DNA from 3 places in the Leptothrix sp. (in: b-proteobacteria) genome. Region 1 is predicted to be linked to each of the others. Evidence: predicted binding sites of a transcription regulator. Region 1 holds the regulator's gene; each other region holds the start of a gene.
What was found. Region 1 encodes sigma-54, which starts transcription at its own class of promoters, with help from an activator protein. Its sites were predicted from a motif close to TGGCANGNAANCTGCTTT; they were not measured.
Positions count from the first base shown of each region.

Region 2: the regulator sigma-54 is predicted to act here: its motif matches at 2,562-2,579, upstream of cydP (cytochrome oxidase putative small subunit CydP).
Region 3: the regulator sigma-54 is predicted to act here: its motif matches at 1,800-1,817, upstream of AC5IG3_RS11450 (P-II family nitrogen regulator).

Region 1 is NZ_CBDFPH010000008.1:210,670-214,943, forward strand. Features, by position in the region: gene AC5IG3_RS10135 (thiol:disulfide interchange protein DsbA/DsbL) at 1-268, shown strand, start outside; gene lptA (lipopolysaccharide transport periplasmic protein LptA) at 271-840, shown strand; gene lptB (LPS export ABC transporter ATP-binding protein) at 837-1,613, shown strand; gene rpoN (RNA polymerase factor sigma-54) at 1,635-3,287, shown strand; gene AC5IG3_RS10155 (hypothetical protein) at 3,570-3,896, shown strand; gene AC5IG3_RS10160 (2-hydroxychromene-2-carboxylate isomerase) at 3,871-4,274, opposite strand, start outside.
Region 2 is NZ_CBDFPH010000009.1:130,116-134,389, forward strand. Features, by position in the region: partial or broken gene AC5IG3_RS13960 (helix-turn-helix domain-containing protein) at 1-48, shown strand, start outside; gene AC5IG3_RS13965 (MFS transporter) at 74-1,261, shown strand; gene AC5IG3_RS13970 (Crp/Fnr family transcriptional regulator) at 1,240-1,857, opposite strand; gene AC5IG3_RS13975 (hypothetical protein) at 1,921-2,433, shown strand; gene cydP (cytochrome oxidase putative small subunit CydP) at 2,607-2,852, shown strand; gene AC5IG3_RS13985 (cytochrome ubiquinol oxidase subunit I) at 2,842-4,274, shown strand, end outside.
Region 3 is NZ_CBDFPH010000008.1:469,620-473,893, forward strand. Features, by position in the region: gene AC5IG3_RS11440 (16S rRNA (uracil(1498)-N(3))-methyltransferase) at 1-47, opposite strand, end outside; gene AC5IG3_RS11445 (YifB family Mg chelatase-like AAA ATPase) at 89-1,603, opposite strand; gene AC5IG3_RS11450 (P-II family nitrogen regulator) at 1,902-2,240, shown strand; gene AC5IG3_RS11455 (ammonium transporter) at 2,275-3,789, shown strand; gene gshA (glutamate--cysteine ligase) at 3,942-4,274, shown strand, end outside.

The DNA.
Region 1 (4,274 bases):
GATCTTCGATTTCATCGAGAAGAACGGTGCCGACCGCGCCAGGTTCACCGAGATGTACAACTCGTTCGGCATCCAGTCCAAGGTGCGCCAGTTCTCGCAGCTGTCGGCGGCCTACAAGATCGATGGCGTGCCGTCGATCGGCATCCACGGCCGCTTCTACACCTCGCCCGCGCTGGCCGGTGGCGAGGGCGCACCCGAGAGCGAAGGCGCCACGCGCGCCCTGGCGTTGACCGATCAGCTGGTCGCGCGCATTCGCAAGGGCGGCTGAGCGTGCCGTTTTGCCCTGTGCTGATTCGCTTCGCCCTGATCGCTGCGGTCCTGATCGCGGCCGCCGTGCCGGCCCAGGCTGAGCGAGCCGACCGTGATCTGCCGCTGCAGTTCGATGCCGGCCAGTTGCGCATCGACGGCAAGAAGCGCGTCAAGCTGCTGAGCGGCGGCGTCGAGATCCGGCGCGGCACGCTGCTAATCAAGGCACGCGAGGTCGAATTGCGCGAAACGCCGCAAGGCCAGATCGTGCTGGCGCTGGGCAGCGAGGCCGAGCCGGCCAGCTTCGAGCAGAAGCGCGACGGCATCGACGAGCTGATCAACGGCCAGGCCCAGCGCATCGAGTACGACGCCACCACCGAGACCGTGCGCTTCACCCAGCAGGCGCGCGTGCGGCTGCTGCGCGCAGGCGTGCTGGCCGACGAGATCAGCGGCCAGACCATCACCTACGACCAGGCGCGTGACGCCTTCGACGTGCAGGGCGGCGCCGCAGGCGCCAGCGGCACGGGCCGCGTGCGCGGCGTGGTGACGCCACGCCCGGCGGCCAGCGCATCTGCACCGGGGGGCGCCCGTTGAGCGGCGTGCCCGCCACGCCGGCAAGCCTGACCGAGAGCCGCCTGGAGGCCACCGGCCTGCAAAAGAGCTATGGCGCGCGCAAGGTCGTGAAAGACGTGCACCTGGCGGTGCGCAGCGGCGAGGTGGTCGGCCTGCTCGGCCCCAACGGCGCCGGCAAGACCACCAGCTTCTACATGCTGGTCGGGCTGGTGCGGGCCGATGCCGGCCAGATCCGCATCGACGGCGCGCCGGTGCAGCGCCTGCCGATCCATGAGCGCGCCCGGCTCGGCCTGTCCTACCTGCCGCAGGAGGCGTCGATCTTCCGGCGCCTGACGGTCGAGGAAAACATCCGCGCCGTGCTGGAGTTGCAGCGCGACGCCCAGGGCAAGCCCTACAGCGACACCCGCATCGAGCAGCTGCTCGACGGCCTGCTGGCCGACCTGTCGATCGAGCGGCTGCGCGACAGCCCGGCGCCGGCGCTCTCGGGCGGCGAGCGCCGCCGCGTCGAGATCGCCCGCGCGCTTGCCACCCAGCCGCGCTTCATCCTGCTCGACGAGCCGTTTGCGGGGGTCGACCCGATTGCGGTGATCGAGATCCAGCGCATCATCGGTTTCCTCAAGAACCGGGGCATCGGCGTGCTGATCACCGACCACAACGTGCGCGAGACGCTGGGCATCTGCGATCGCGCCTACATCATCAGCGAAGGCCGGGTGCTGGCCGAAGGCCGCCCGGCCGACATCGTCGAGAACCCTGACGTGCGCAAGGTTTACCTCGGCGAGCATTTCCGCATGTAACGCCACCAAGAGCTGATTCCCGTGAAACCGTCCCTGCAGGTCCGCCTCTCGCAGCATCTGGCGCTCACGCCCCAGCTGCAGCAATCCATCCGCCTGCTGCAACTCTCGACCCTGGAGTTGCACCAGGAAGTCGAGCAGATGCTCGAACAGAACCCCTTCCTGGAAGCCGAGGACGACAGTTCCGGCTCCGGTGCCACGCCCGATCCTGAAACGGCGCCGCCGGCCGAGCGCACCAGCGCCGCCGACGAATCCTGGGAGCGTGACCGCAGCGCGCCCGACACCTCCGGCGAGTCGGCCATCGAGTCCTCGGCCGGCAGCGGCGAGGGCGAACCGGGCGCCGAGCAGCTCGACTTCAGCTCCACGCCCACCGCCGACGACTGGGACAGCAACGGCGACCGCGACGACTACCACGGCAGTTCCGAGCTGCCCGGCTCCCGCAACGCCGCGCCGGACGACGACGACAGCGACTGGAGCGAGCGCTCCACCTTCACGCCCAGCCTGCCCGACCACCTGCGCGACCAGCTGCTGGGCATGCGCCTGGCGGCCGAGGACATCCTGCTGGTCGAGTCGCTGATCGACTCGCTCAACGAAGACGGCTACCTGGCCGACGGTCTGGACGAGATCGCCGAGCGCCTGGCCACCGGCCTGGAAGCGGTCGAGGTGGCTGAGCTGGGCGTGGCCGCCATCCCGCCCGACCCGGCGGTGGCTGCCCAAGTGGCCGCCGAGCTGCGCGAAGACCTGATGGACCGCCTGCGCGTCGCGCTTGGCTGGCTGCAAAGCCTGGAGCCGACCGGCGTGGGCGCCCGCGACCTGGCCGAATGCCTGGTGCTGCAGCTGCGCGAACTGCCCGCGAGCCCGGCGCAGTCGCTGGCGCAGACCATCTGCCAGAGCCATCTGGCGCTGCTGGCGCGGCGCGACGTCAAGAAACTGACGGCAGCCACCGGTGCCGATGAGGACCTGATCCGCGACGCGCAGAGCCTGATCGTCAAGCTCGAACCCAAGCCCGGTCGCCGATTTGCGCGCGCCGAGGCCAACATCGTCGTGCCCGACGTGATCGTGCAAAAGAGCGGCCGCGGCTGGAAGGTGGTGCTCAACCCCGACGTGATGCCCAAGCTGCGCATCAACGACATGTACGCCCAGGTGCTGCGCCAGCACCGCAGCGGCACGCGCGGCACGGCCGATGCCAGCGGCGCGACGCTGTCGGCCCGCCTCCAGGAGGCGCGCTGGTTCGTCAAGAACATCCTGCAGCGCTTCGACACCATCCAGCGCGTCTCGCAGGCCATCGTCGAGCGCCAGAAGGGCTTCTTCACCCACGGCGAGATCGCGATGAAGCCGCTGGTGCTGCGCGAGATCGCCGATGAACTCGGCTTGCACGAGTCGACCATCTCGCGCGTGACCACCGCCAAGTACATGAACACGCCGTTCGGTACCTTCGAGCTGAAGTACTTCTTCGGCAGCTCGCTCAACACCGAGGCCGGCGGCAACGCCAGCAGCACGGCGGTGCGGGCGCTGATCAAGCAGTTCGTTGCGGCCGAGGACGGCAAGAAGCCGCTGTCGGACAGCCAGCTGAGCGCGATGCTCGAAGAGCAGGGCATCCAGGTCGCGCGCCGCACCGTGGCCAAGTACCGCGAGGCGCTCAAGATCGCCCCGGCCAATCTGCGCAAGGAAATCTGAGGCGACGCCCGCGCGTGAACCGGTTCCGGGCAGCGTGTCCCGGTCTGGGTCGGCGGGGGCCCGACCTTGGTGCACAGGGCCCGCCCGCGTGCGGAACCTTGAGCGCCAGGACGAGAGTGGGCGCTGACTTTACGGTGAGAAAAGGCACCTCTTGTTGTCGAACTGCCTCGGCAGTGTGACTTAGCGCACCCCGGAAACACTTGGGTTCAATTTTGCGCGTTTGCCTGGGTGGCGCGGCACGGCCTCTGCATAGAGCATGGCGTGAGATGAGGAGACCCGGCCATGACCACCCCTGCCCCGACGATCGAAAACACCCCGAACAGCACCGTCCCCAGCGTCGCCACCCGATCCCAGATTGCCACGCGCATCCATCAGCTGCTGCTGACCGAGTTGGGCGAAGACGTCGATATTTCCCTGCTGCTGGGCCCGCCCGACTACGCCCGCGCCGTGGTCAGCCTGTGCCGCTCCTGCGGCAGCGATGAACTGGCGCGTTTGGCTGAGCAGTTCCAGCGCCTGAGCGCCGAAGACACCCAGCGCCAGCGCTCCCAGCAGGTCACGCGCTACGGCGCATCCGCGGCAGCGGTCAAGGCTGACACGCGCCTGGGCTGAGCCAGCGCTCCATCTGCTGCTGCCGGTCATTGCCCCAGAACGGCTCCCCATCGATGATGAAGAACGGGGCGCCGAACACGCCGGCAGCAATCGCCGCGTCGTTCTCCTGGCGCAGCTTGTCCTTCCAGACCGGGTCGGCACAGACCGCAGCCGCCTGCCCGGCGTTCACGCCGAACTCTGCCGCCAGTGTCGCGAGCGCATCCGGCCGGCTCAGGTCGATGTTGCGGGTGAAGTAGGCCCGCAACCCGGCGTGCGCCCAGGCTGCCGCGCGTTGCGGGTCTTGCGCGTCCAGCCACCAGAACAGCCGGGCGGCGTTCTGGGTCGAAATCGGAAACGGCGAGGGCATCACCATCGGCACATCGGCCATGCGTGCCGAGC
Region 2 (4,274 bases), on a different contig from region 1:
AGCGAGCGCACGCTGTACCGGCGCCTGAAGGCGCTCGGGCTGGCCTGAACGAGACCCTGTCAGGAAAGCCCTCATGAACGTCCAACTGCTGTTGCTCGCCCTCTGCCAGGGCCTGTTCCTGTCCAACAACGTCACCTTCATTGCCGTCAACGGGCTGGTCGGCCTGAGTCTGGCGCCTGCGGCCTGGATGGCCACGCTGCCCATGGCCGCCTACGTGGCCGGCGGGGCGCTGGCGGCGCCGCTGGTGGCGCGGCACCAGCGTGCCTGGGGGCGGCGGCGCACGTTTCAGCTCGGGCTGGTCGTCGCGATGGCGGCCTCGGCGCTGTGCGCCTGGGCGGCCATCAGCGGCAGTTTCTGGCTGCTGACCGCTGCGACCGTGCTGGCCGGCTACTACCAGGCCAACGCCTCGCTCTACCGCTTTGCAGCGACCGAACTGGTCGGCCCGTCGCTGAAGGAAAAGGCGATTTCCTGGGTGCTGGCGGGCGGCATTCTGGGCGCCATCGTCGGTCCCAACCTGGCGACGGCCACCCGCGATGCGCTGCCCCAGCCTTACGCCGGCGCCTACATTGCGCTGGTCGGCGTGGCCTTGCTGGCGATGCTGCTGATGTCGCGCATCCAGTTTCCGCCCTTGACCGAACCCGGCACGCCCGCCGCCAGCGGCCGTCCGCTGCGCGAAATCGCCCGCCAGCCGGTCTTCATCATCGCGGTGGCGGCCTGCGCGCTGGGCTACGGCGTCATGAGCCTGCTGATGTCGGCCACGCCCATCGCCATGGCGCAATGCGCCCACCCGTTCTCGGCCGCCGCCCTGGTGCTGGAATGGCATGTGCTGGGCATGTACGTGCCGAGCTTCTTCACCGGTGCGCTCATCAAGCGCTTTGGTGCGCTGCCGGTGATGGTGGTCGGGCTGGCCCTCAACATCGTCTGCGTGCTGATTGCCTTGTCAGGCGTCGACCTGATGCACTTCCTGGCCGCGCTGATCACGCTGGGGGTGGGCTGGAACTTCCTCTTCATCGGCGGCACCACGCTCGCCACAGAAACCTACCGGCCCGAGGAGCGCACCACCGCGCAGGCGGCGGTCGATTTCTGCGTCTACGCCACCATGACGCTCACTGCCTTCGGCTCCGGCGCGCTGGTCACCACCGGCGGCTGGCAGGCCATGAACCTGGGCTCGCTGCTGCCGCTGAGCCTGCTCGGCGCGGCTCTGGCGTGGCTGGCCGTGCGGCAGCGGCGCAGCGCCGTTCAACACAGCATCAGCGCCTGATCGTCCTGGCGCAGCACGCCTTCGCGCTGAAGCATGGCCAGCGTGCGGTAGAGCGCCTCGTGGGACACGCCCAGCTCGGCGGCGAGGTCTTTCTTGCTGCCGGGCAGGGGCAGGCGGCCGTCTTCGCCCTGGGTGATCAGCAGGTGCAGCAGCCGCTCGCGCACGGTCTTGAGGGCCAGGCGCTCGGCGTGGCCACGCTGGCGGCGGATTTCTGACGACAGCATGCCGATCCAGGCCCAGCGGGTGTCGGCGTCCTGGTCGATGGCCTCGTGCAGCGCGGCCACCGGCAGGGCGATCAGCGCGCAGTCGCTCAGTGCCGTGGCATCGCAGTGGTAGCGCGTGCTGCGCAGGCTGGCCTCGGCCAGAAAGCCGCCTGAGGCGCGTTGCAGGATCAGCAGGCGGCCGCTGCGGTCGGTGCGGCTCATCACCGCTTCGCCGTGGGCGACGTAGAACATCTGGCTCGGCGTCTGGCCGGTCACGAACAGGCTGCAGCCTTTGGCCAGTTGCAGCGGGCGCGCCAGTTCGCGCAGCCACGGCGTGAACTGCGCCAGGGGCGGGCGTTGCCAGACCTCGGGGTGGGATATGACTGCAGTCATAGGCGTTGGGCGCCGGCCTCTTTAGGCTGCGCACTTTTCCACTGTCCTGAAGGGCTGACTGCCATGATCAAACTCCGCTCCCTCGTGCTGGCTCTCGGTCTGAGCGCCGCCGCACTGTACGGCCAGACCGGCGCGTTGGCCCAGCACCACGGCCACGGCCATGGCGCTGCCGCAGCCGATGCGGCCCCGGCGCATGCCGCCGTCCCGGACCTGCGCGAGCTGGTCAAGTACCCGCCCGCGATGCGCGACCACACGCTGGCGAACATGCGCGATCACCTGCTGGCCCTGGCGCAGATCCAGGAGGCGCTGGCTGCCAATGCGCCCGATCGCGCCGCGCAGATTGCCGAGCAGCGGCTGGGCATGACCTCGCTGAAGGCGCACAACGCCCACGAGGCCGCCAAGCTCATGCCGCAGGGCATGCAGGACGTGGGCACCAGCATGCACCGGAGCGCCAGCCAGTTTGCGGTCGAGGCCCAGAACGCCGCCGCCACAGGTGACCTCAAGCCCGCGCTGGCCGCACTGGCCCGCACCACCCAGGCCTGCGTGGCCTGCCATGCGGGTTACCGGCTGCAGTGAACCCGGGGTGATGAGGCTGGCAGTGTGCGGCAGTGCCTGGCAGTCGGGGTGGCAGCCGGAATGGCAGTGATGGGGCCGCTGCCGGGGCTGTGAGGCCGTGAAATCGACGCTTCCCGGGCCAGGCAGCCTGGCACGCTTCTTGGAGTCATGCGCTGCATCAAGGAGCAATTGACGTGAATCTGGCAGCGCAGCGTTTCGTGCAATCCCTCAACCGCCACCTGGTCTGGGTGGTGGTGTTGAAGGTGCTGGTGCTCACCGCGCTGTGGTGGGCGGTGGTGCGCGACCAGCGTGTCAGCGTCGACGCCGATGCCGCCGCCCGCCTGCTGGGCGTGGCGCAGGCCGCGTCGGAGGCTCCTCTCCAGGCATCAGCCCCCACCCCGGACGTCCGGGATACCAGGACCCGTTCCCATGATCAGTGAACAGCTCGTCGACCTGTCGCGGCTGCAGTTTGCCGCCACGGCGATGTACCACTTTCTCTTCGTGCCGCTCACCGTCGGCATGGTCTGGCTGCTGGTCATCATGGAGGCCGTCTACGTGATGACCGGCAAGGTCATCTACAAGGACATGACCCGCTTCTGGGGCAAGCTCTTCGGCATCAACTTTGCGCTGGGCGTGACCACCGGCATCACGCTCGAATTCCAGTTCGGCACCAACTGGGCCTACTACTCGCACTACGTGGGCGACATCTTCGGCGCGCCGCTGGCGATCGAGGGGCTGATGGCCTTCTTCCTCGAATCGACCATGTTCGGCCTGTTCTTCTTCGGCTGGGACCGCCTGAGCCGCCAGCAGCACCTGCTGGTGACGACGCTGATGGCGCTGGGCACCAACCTGAGCGCGCTGTGGATCCTGATCGCCAACGGCTGGATGCAGAACCCGGTCGGCGCCGAGTTCAGCCCAGTGACCATGCGCATGGAGATGACCGACTTCTGGGCCATCCTGTTCAACCCCGATGCGCAGGCCAAGTTCGTGCACACCGTGTCGGCCGGTTACGTGACGGGCGCGATGTTCGTGCTGTCGGTCAGCAGCTGGTACCTGCTCAAGGGCCGTGACGTCGAGTTCGCGCGGCGCAGCTTCCGCATTGCGGCGGCCTTCGGGCTGGCGTCCGTGTGTTCGGTGATCGTGCTGGGTGACGAGTCCGGCTACACCGTGGGCGAGGCGCAGCAGACCAAGATGGCCGCCATCGAGGCCATGTGGGAGACCGAGCCCGCGCCCGCTTCCTTCAACGCCCTGGCCTGGCCGAACGAGGCCGAGGCCAGGAACGACTGGGCGATCGAAATCCCGTGGGTGATGGGCATCATCGGCACGCGGTCGCTGACCAAGGAGATTCCCGGCATCAAGGAAATCAAGGCGAAGAACCGCGAGCGCATCGTCAACGGCATCCAGGCCGTGCTCGCCCTGGAAGCGCTGCGCAAGTCGCCCAAGGACCCGGCGCTGCTGGCGCATTTTGATGGCTTGAAAGCCGACCTTGGCTTCGGCCTGCTGCTGAAGAAGTACACCGACCGGGTGCAGGACGCGACGCCCGAGATGATCCAGAAAGCGGTCGATTCCACCGTGCCGCGCGTGGCGCCGATGTTCTGGAGCTTCCGCGCCATGGTCGGCCTGGGCTTCGCGATGCTGCTGCTGTTCGGCCTGGCGTTCTGGACCACGCTCAAGAGCGAATGCGCTCAAAAGCCCTGGCTGCTGAAGGCGGCGCTGTGGATGCTGCCCGCGCCCTGGCTGGCCTGCGAGCTGGGCTGGTTCGTGGCCGAGTACGGTCGCCAGCCCTGGACCATCTACGGCGTGTTGCCCACCCACCTAAGCGTGTCGACGCTGAGCGTGGGCAACCTCTACGGCTCGCTGGC
Region 3 (4,274 bases), 260 kb from region 1:
CGCAGGCCGGCTTGCAGGGGCAGGTCAACAAAGATGCGCACACTCATGCGCTGAATTGTCGCTGCCTCATCGATCTCAGCCACCAACCTCAGCCACCCGGCAGGGCACGGCGCAGCTGGATGGCCTCGGCGATGTGCGGAATCTGGACAGCCGGCGCGCCCGCCAGATCGGCCACGCTGCGCGCCACGCGCATCACCCGGTGCACGCTGCGCCCGGACCAGCCCAGCCGGCGCGCGGCGGCGTGCAGGAAGTCGGCGATGTTGACGGCCAGCGCGGCGTGGAGGTCGAGTCCGGCGGTGTCGAGTTCGGCGTTGCTGCAGCCTTGGCGCGCGGTCTGGCGTTCGCGCGCCAGCGCCACGCGTTCTGCTACCTGGACGCTGGGCTCGCCGTCGGGGGCGGCGCTCAGGGCTTCGGGAGCGACCGAGAGCACTTCCACCCGCAGATCAATGCGATCAAGCAGCGGGCCGGACAGCTTGCCCTGGTAGCGCGTGATCTGCTCCGGGCTGCAGCGACACGCCAGCAGCGGCGAGCCCAGTTGGCCGCACGGGCAGGGGTTCATGGCGGCGATCAATTGGCAGCGCGCCGGGAACTCGGCCTGCCGCGCGGCGCGGGAGATGGTGATGCGGCCGCTTTCCAGCGGCTCGCGCAGCGCCTCAAGTGCCGCACGGGGAAATTCGGGCAGTTCGTCAAGGAACAGCACGCCATGGTGCGCCAGCGAGATCTCGCCCGGCCGCGGTGGCGAGCCACCCCCCACCAGCGCCACCGATGACGCGCTGTGGTGCGGCGAGCGCAGCACCCGCCGGCCCCAGCGGTCGGCGTGAAACTGGCCCGCCAGACTCAGGATGGCGGCGGATTCCAGCGCCTGCGCCTCGGTCAGCGCCGGCAGCAATCCCGCCAGCCGCTGCGCCAGCATCGACTTGCCGGTGCCCGGCGGGCCGACCAGCAAAACGCTGTGGCCGCCTGCTGCTGCCACTTCCAGCGCCCGCTTGGCGACGGTCTGGCCTTTGACCTCACGCAGGTCTGGCAGCGGGGGTGGCGGTGCTGGTTCGCTCGGTTGCGGCGTGGACAGCGGCTGGGCGACGTCGGGGGCCTGCAGCGCCTGCACCACGTCGAGCAGATGACGGGCACTGCGCAGGCGCAAGCCGTGCACCCGGGCGGCTTCCTGTGCACTGGCCTGGGGCAACACCAGCCAGCGCGGGTGGGCGCTGCGCTGCAGGGCCAGCGCCATGGCGAGTGCGCCGCGTACCGGGCGCAGGTCGCCGGCCAGGGACAGCTCGCCGGCGAATTCCATCTCGGCGAGACCGGCCGTCTCGATCTGGCCGCTGGCGGCGAGGATGCCCAGCGCGATCGGCAGATCGAAGCGTCCGCCTTCCTTGGGCAGGTCGGCCGGCGCCAGATTGACGGTGATGCGCTTGTTGTGCGGGAAGTCCAGCCCGCTGTTCTGCAGTGCGGCGCGCACACGCTCGCGGGCTTCCTTGACCTCGGTCTCGGCCAGGCCGACCAAAGTAAAACCCGGCAAACCGTTGGCCAGATGGACTTCGACCGTGACTTCCGGGGCCTGCAGGCCCAGCAGGGCGCGGCTGTGAATCAGGGCGAGCGACATGGTGCATGCGCCCGGAGGCGAGAGCGGTCAGTGCGATGGATTGTGTGCACGATGCCGCAGATCGCGATTCCCCCTTTTGGGGGTTGCACCTTATTGGTGCAACTTGTGAGTGTGTGTACGGTGCATGGCGCCGATATGGCGCATGGATGGCGCGCCATATCGGGGCGTCCCGGCGGTAAATCCACATCTCAAAAGATGGCATGGAAGCTGCAGATAGAGGTCACTGAAACGCAGCGCTTATCTCAAGCAACCGCGTTCCCACTTTGTCCTGTTCCGTCAACTCCACCAGGAGAGCGCCATGAAAATGGTCACCGCCATCATCAAACCCTTCAAGCTCGACGAGGTGCGTGAAGCCCTCAGCAACATCGGCGTGCAAGGCATCACCGTGACCGAGGTCAAGGGCTTCGGCCGCCAGAAGGGCCACACCGAGTTGTACCGCGGCGCCGAGTACGTGGTCGATTTCTTGCCCAAGGTCAAGATCGAAGCGGCTGTCGATGACGCTGTCGTCGAACGTGTCATCGAGGCCATCGAAGGCGCCGCCCGCACCGGCAAGATCGGTGACGGCAAGATTTTCGTGACGACGCTGGAGCAGGTGCTGCGCATCCGCACCGGCGAAACCGGCAAAGACGCGCTCTGAGCGCCCGCGAGTCCTCTACCCGAGACAGACAACCATGAAGAAATTTCTAGCCAAACTTGTACTGGGCCTGGCCGTGCTGGGCTTTGCCGGCGGTGTGCTGGCGCAGGCGGCTTCCGAGCCTGCGGCGGCGGCATCGGCCGTGATGGAGGCCGCTTCGGCGGCTGTGGAAGCGGCCGCACCGGCTGCGGATGCTGCGCCCGCCGTTGCGGCGCCGGTGCCCAACAAGGCGGATACCGCCTGGATGATGGTCTCCACGCTGCTCGTCATCCTGATGACGGTGCCGGGCCTGGCGCTGTTCTACGGCGGCCTGGTGCGCGCCAAGAACATGCTGTCGGTGCTGATGCAGGTGATGGTCACGTTCTCGCTGATCGTTGTGCTGTGGGCCCTGTACGGCTACAGCCTGGCCTTCACCGAGGGCAACGCCTTCATCGGCGGCTTCGACCGCATCCTGATGCACGGCGTGTGGGACAACGTGGCGGGCACGTTCGCCAACGCCGCGACGTTCAGCAAGGGTGTCTACATCCCGGAAATCGTGTTTGCCGCTTTCCAGGCCACGTTCGCGGGCATCACCTGCGCACTGATCGTGGGCGCGTTCGCCGAGCGCATGAAGTTCAGCGCCGTGCTGCTGTTCATGGTGATCTGGTTCACCTTCAGCTACTTGCCGGTGGCTCACATGGTCTGGTTCTGGATGGGCCCGGACGCCTACAGTGCCGCAGGTGTGGTCGATGAGATGAATGCCAAGGCTGGCTACATCTGGCAGATGGGTGCTCTGGACTTTGCTGGCGGCACCGTGGTGCACATCAACGCGGCCGTGGCCGGTCTGGTGGGCGCGTACATGTCGGGCAAGCGCGTCGGTTATGGCCGCGAAGCCTTCACGCCGCACTCGCTGACGCTGACCATGGTCGGTGCCTCGCTGCTGTGGGTGGGCTGGTTCGGTTTCAACGCCGGCTCGGCACTGGAAGCCAACGGCTTTGCCGCCCTGGCCTTCATCAACACCTTCTTCGCGACCGCTGCTGCGGTGCTGGCCTGGTGCGTGGGTGAGTCGCTGCTCAAGGGCAAGGCGTCGATGCTGGGTGCCGCTTCGGGCGCCGTGGCCGGTCTGGTGGCGATCACGCCGGCAGCGGGCAACGTGGGCATCGTCGGTGGCCTGGTGATCGGCCTGATCGCCGGCTTCGCCTGCCTGTGGGGTGTGACCAGCCTGAAGAAGCTGCTGGGCGCGGACGACTCGCTCGACGTCTTCGGTGTGCACGGCATTGGCGGCATCGTCGGCGCGCTGCTGACCGGTGTCTTCAACTCGCCCAACCTGGGTGGCCCGAGCGCCGTGGGCGACTGGGTCACGGTCGGCATGATTGCGCCGGACGTCTATTCGGTGGCTGCGCAGTTCATGGTCCAGCTGAAGGCCGTGCTGATCACCGTGGTGTGGTCGGGTGTGGTCTCGGTGATCGCCTTCAAGGTGGTCGACCTGGTGATCGGCCTGCGCGTGACCGAAGAGGAAGAGCGCGAAGGTCTGGACATCAGCTCGCACGGCGAGACCGCTTATCACAAGTAAGGTCAGCAGCAGGTTTGCGGATCGGCTCGGGTTTCCGGGTCGTCCTCATCTGAAAGAGGGGTCGCCATGTGCGGCCCCTTTTGTTTTGGGTCGCCACCCCCACGTGCGGAGCTTCCTAGAATCGACCGACTCAGCACCGAACGGCACTCATCATGGTTCCTCACCTCGTCACCGCACTGAATGGCCCGATCAACGAGCTGGAGGCCCGTATCCTGGAATCGATGCCTGCCATCGAGCGCTGGTTCCGGCTGGAATGGATGGAGCACACGCCGCCGTTCTATAGCTCGGTAGATCTGCGTAACGCGGGCTTCAAGCTCGCGCCGGTCGACACCAATCTCTATCCGGGCGGCTGGAATAACCTGACGCCCGAGATGATGCCGCTGGCGGTCCAGGCGGCGATGGCCGCGATCGAGAAGATCTGCCCCGAAGCCAAGAACCTGCTGTTGATCCCCGAAAAGCACACGCGCAACACCTTCTACCTGACC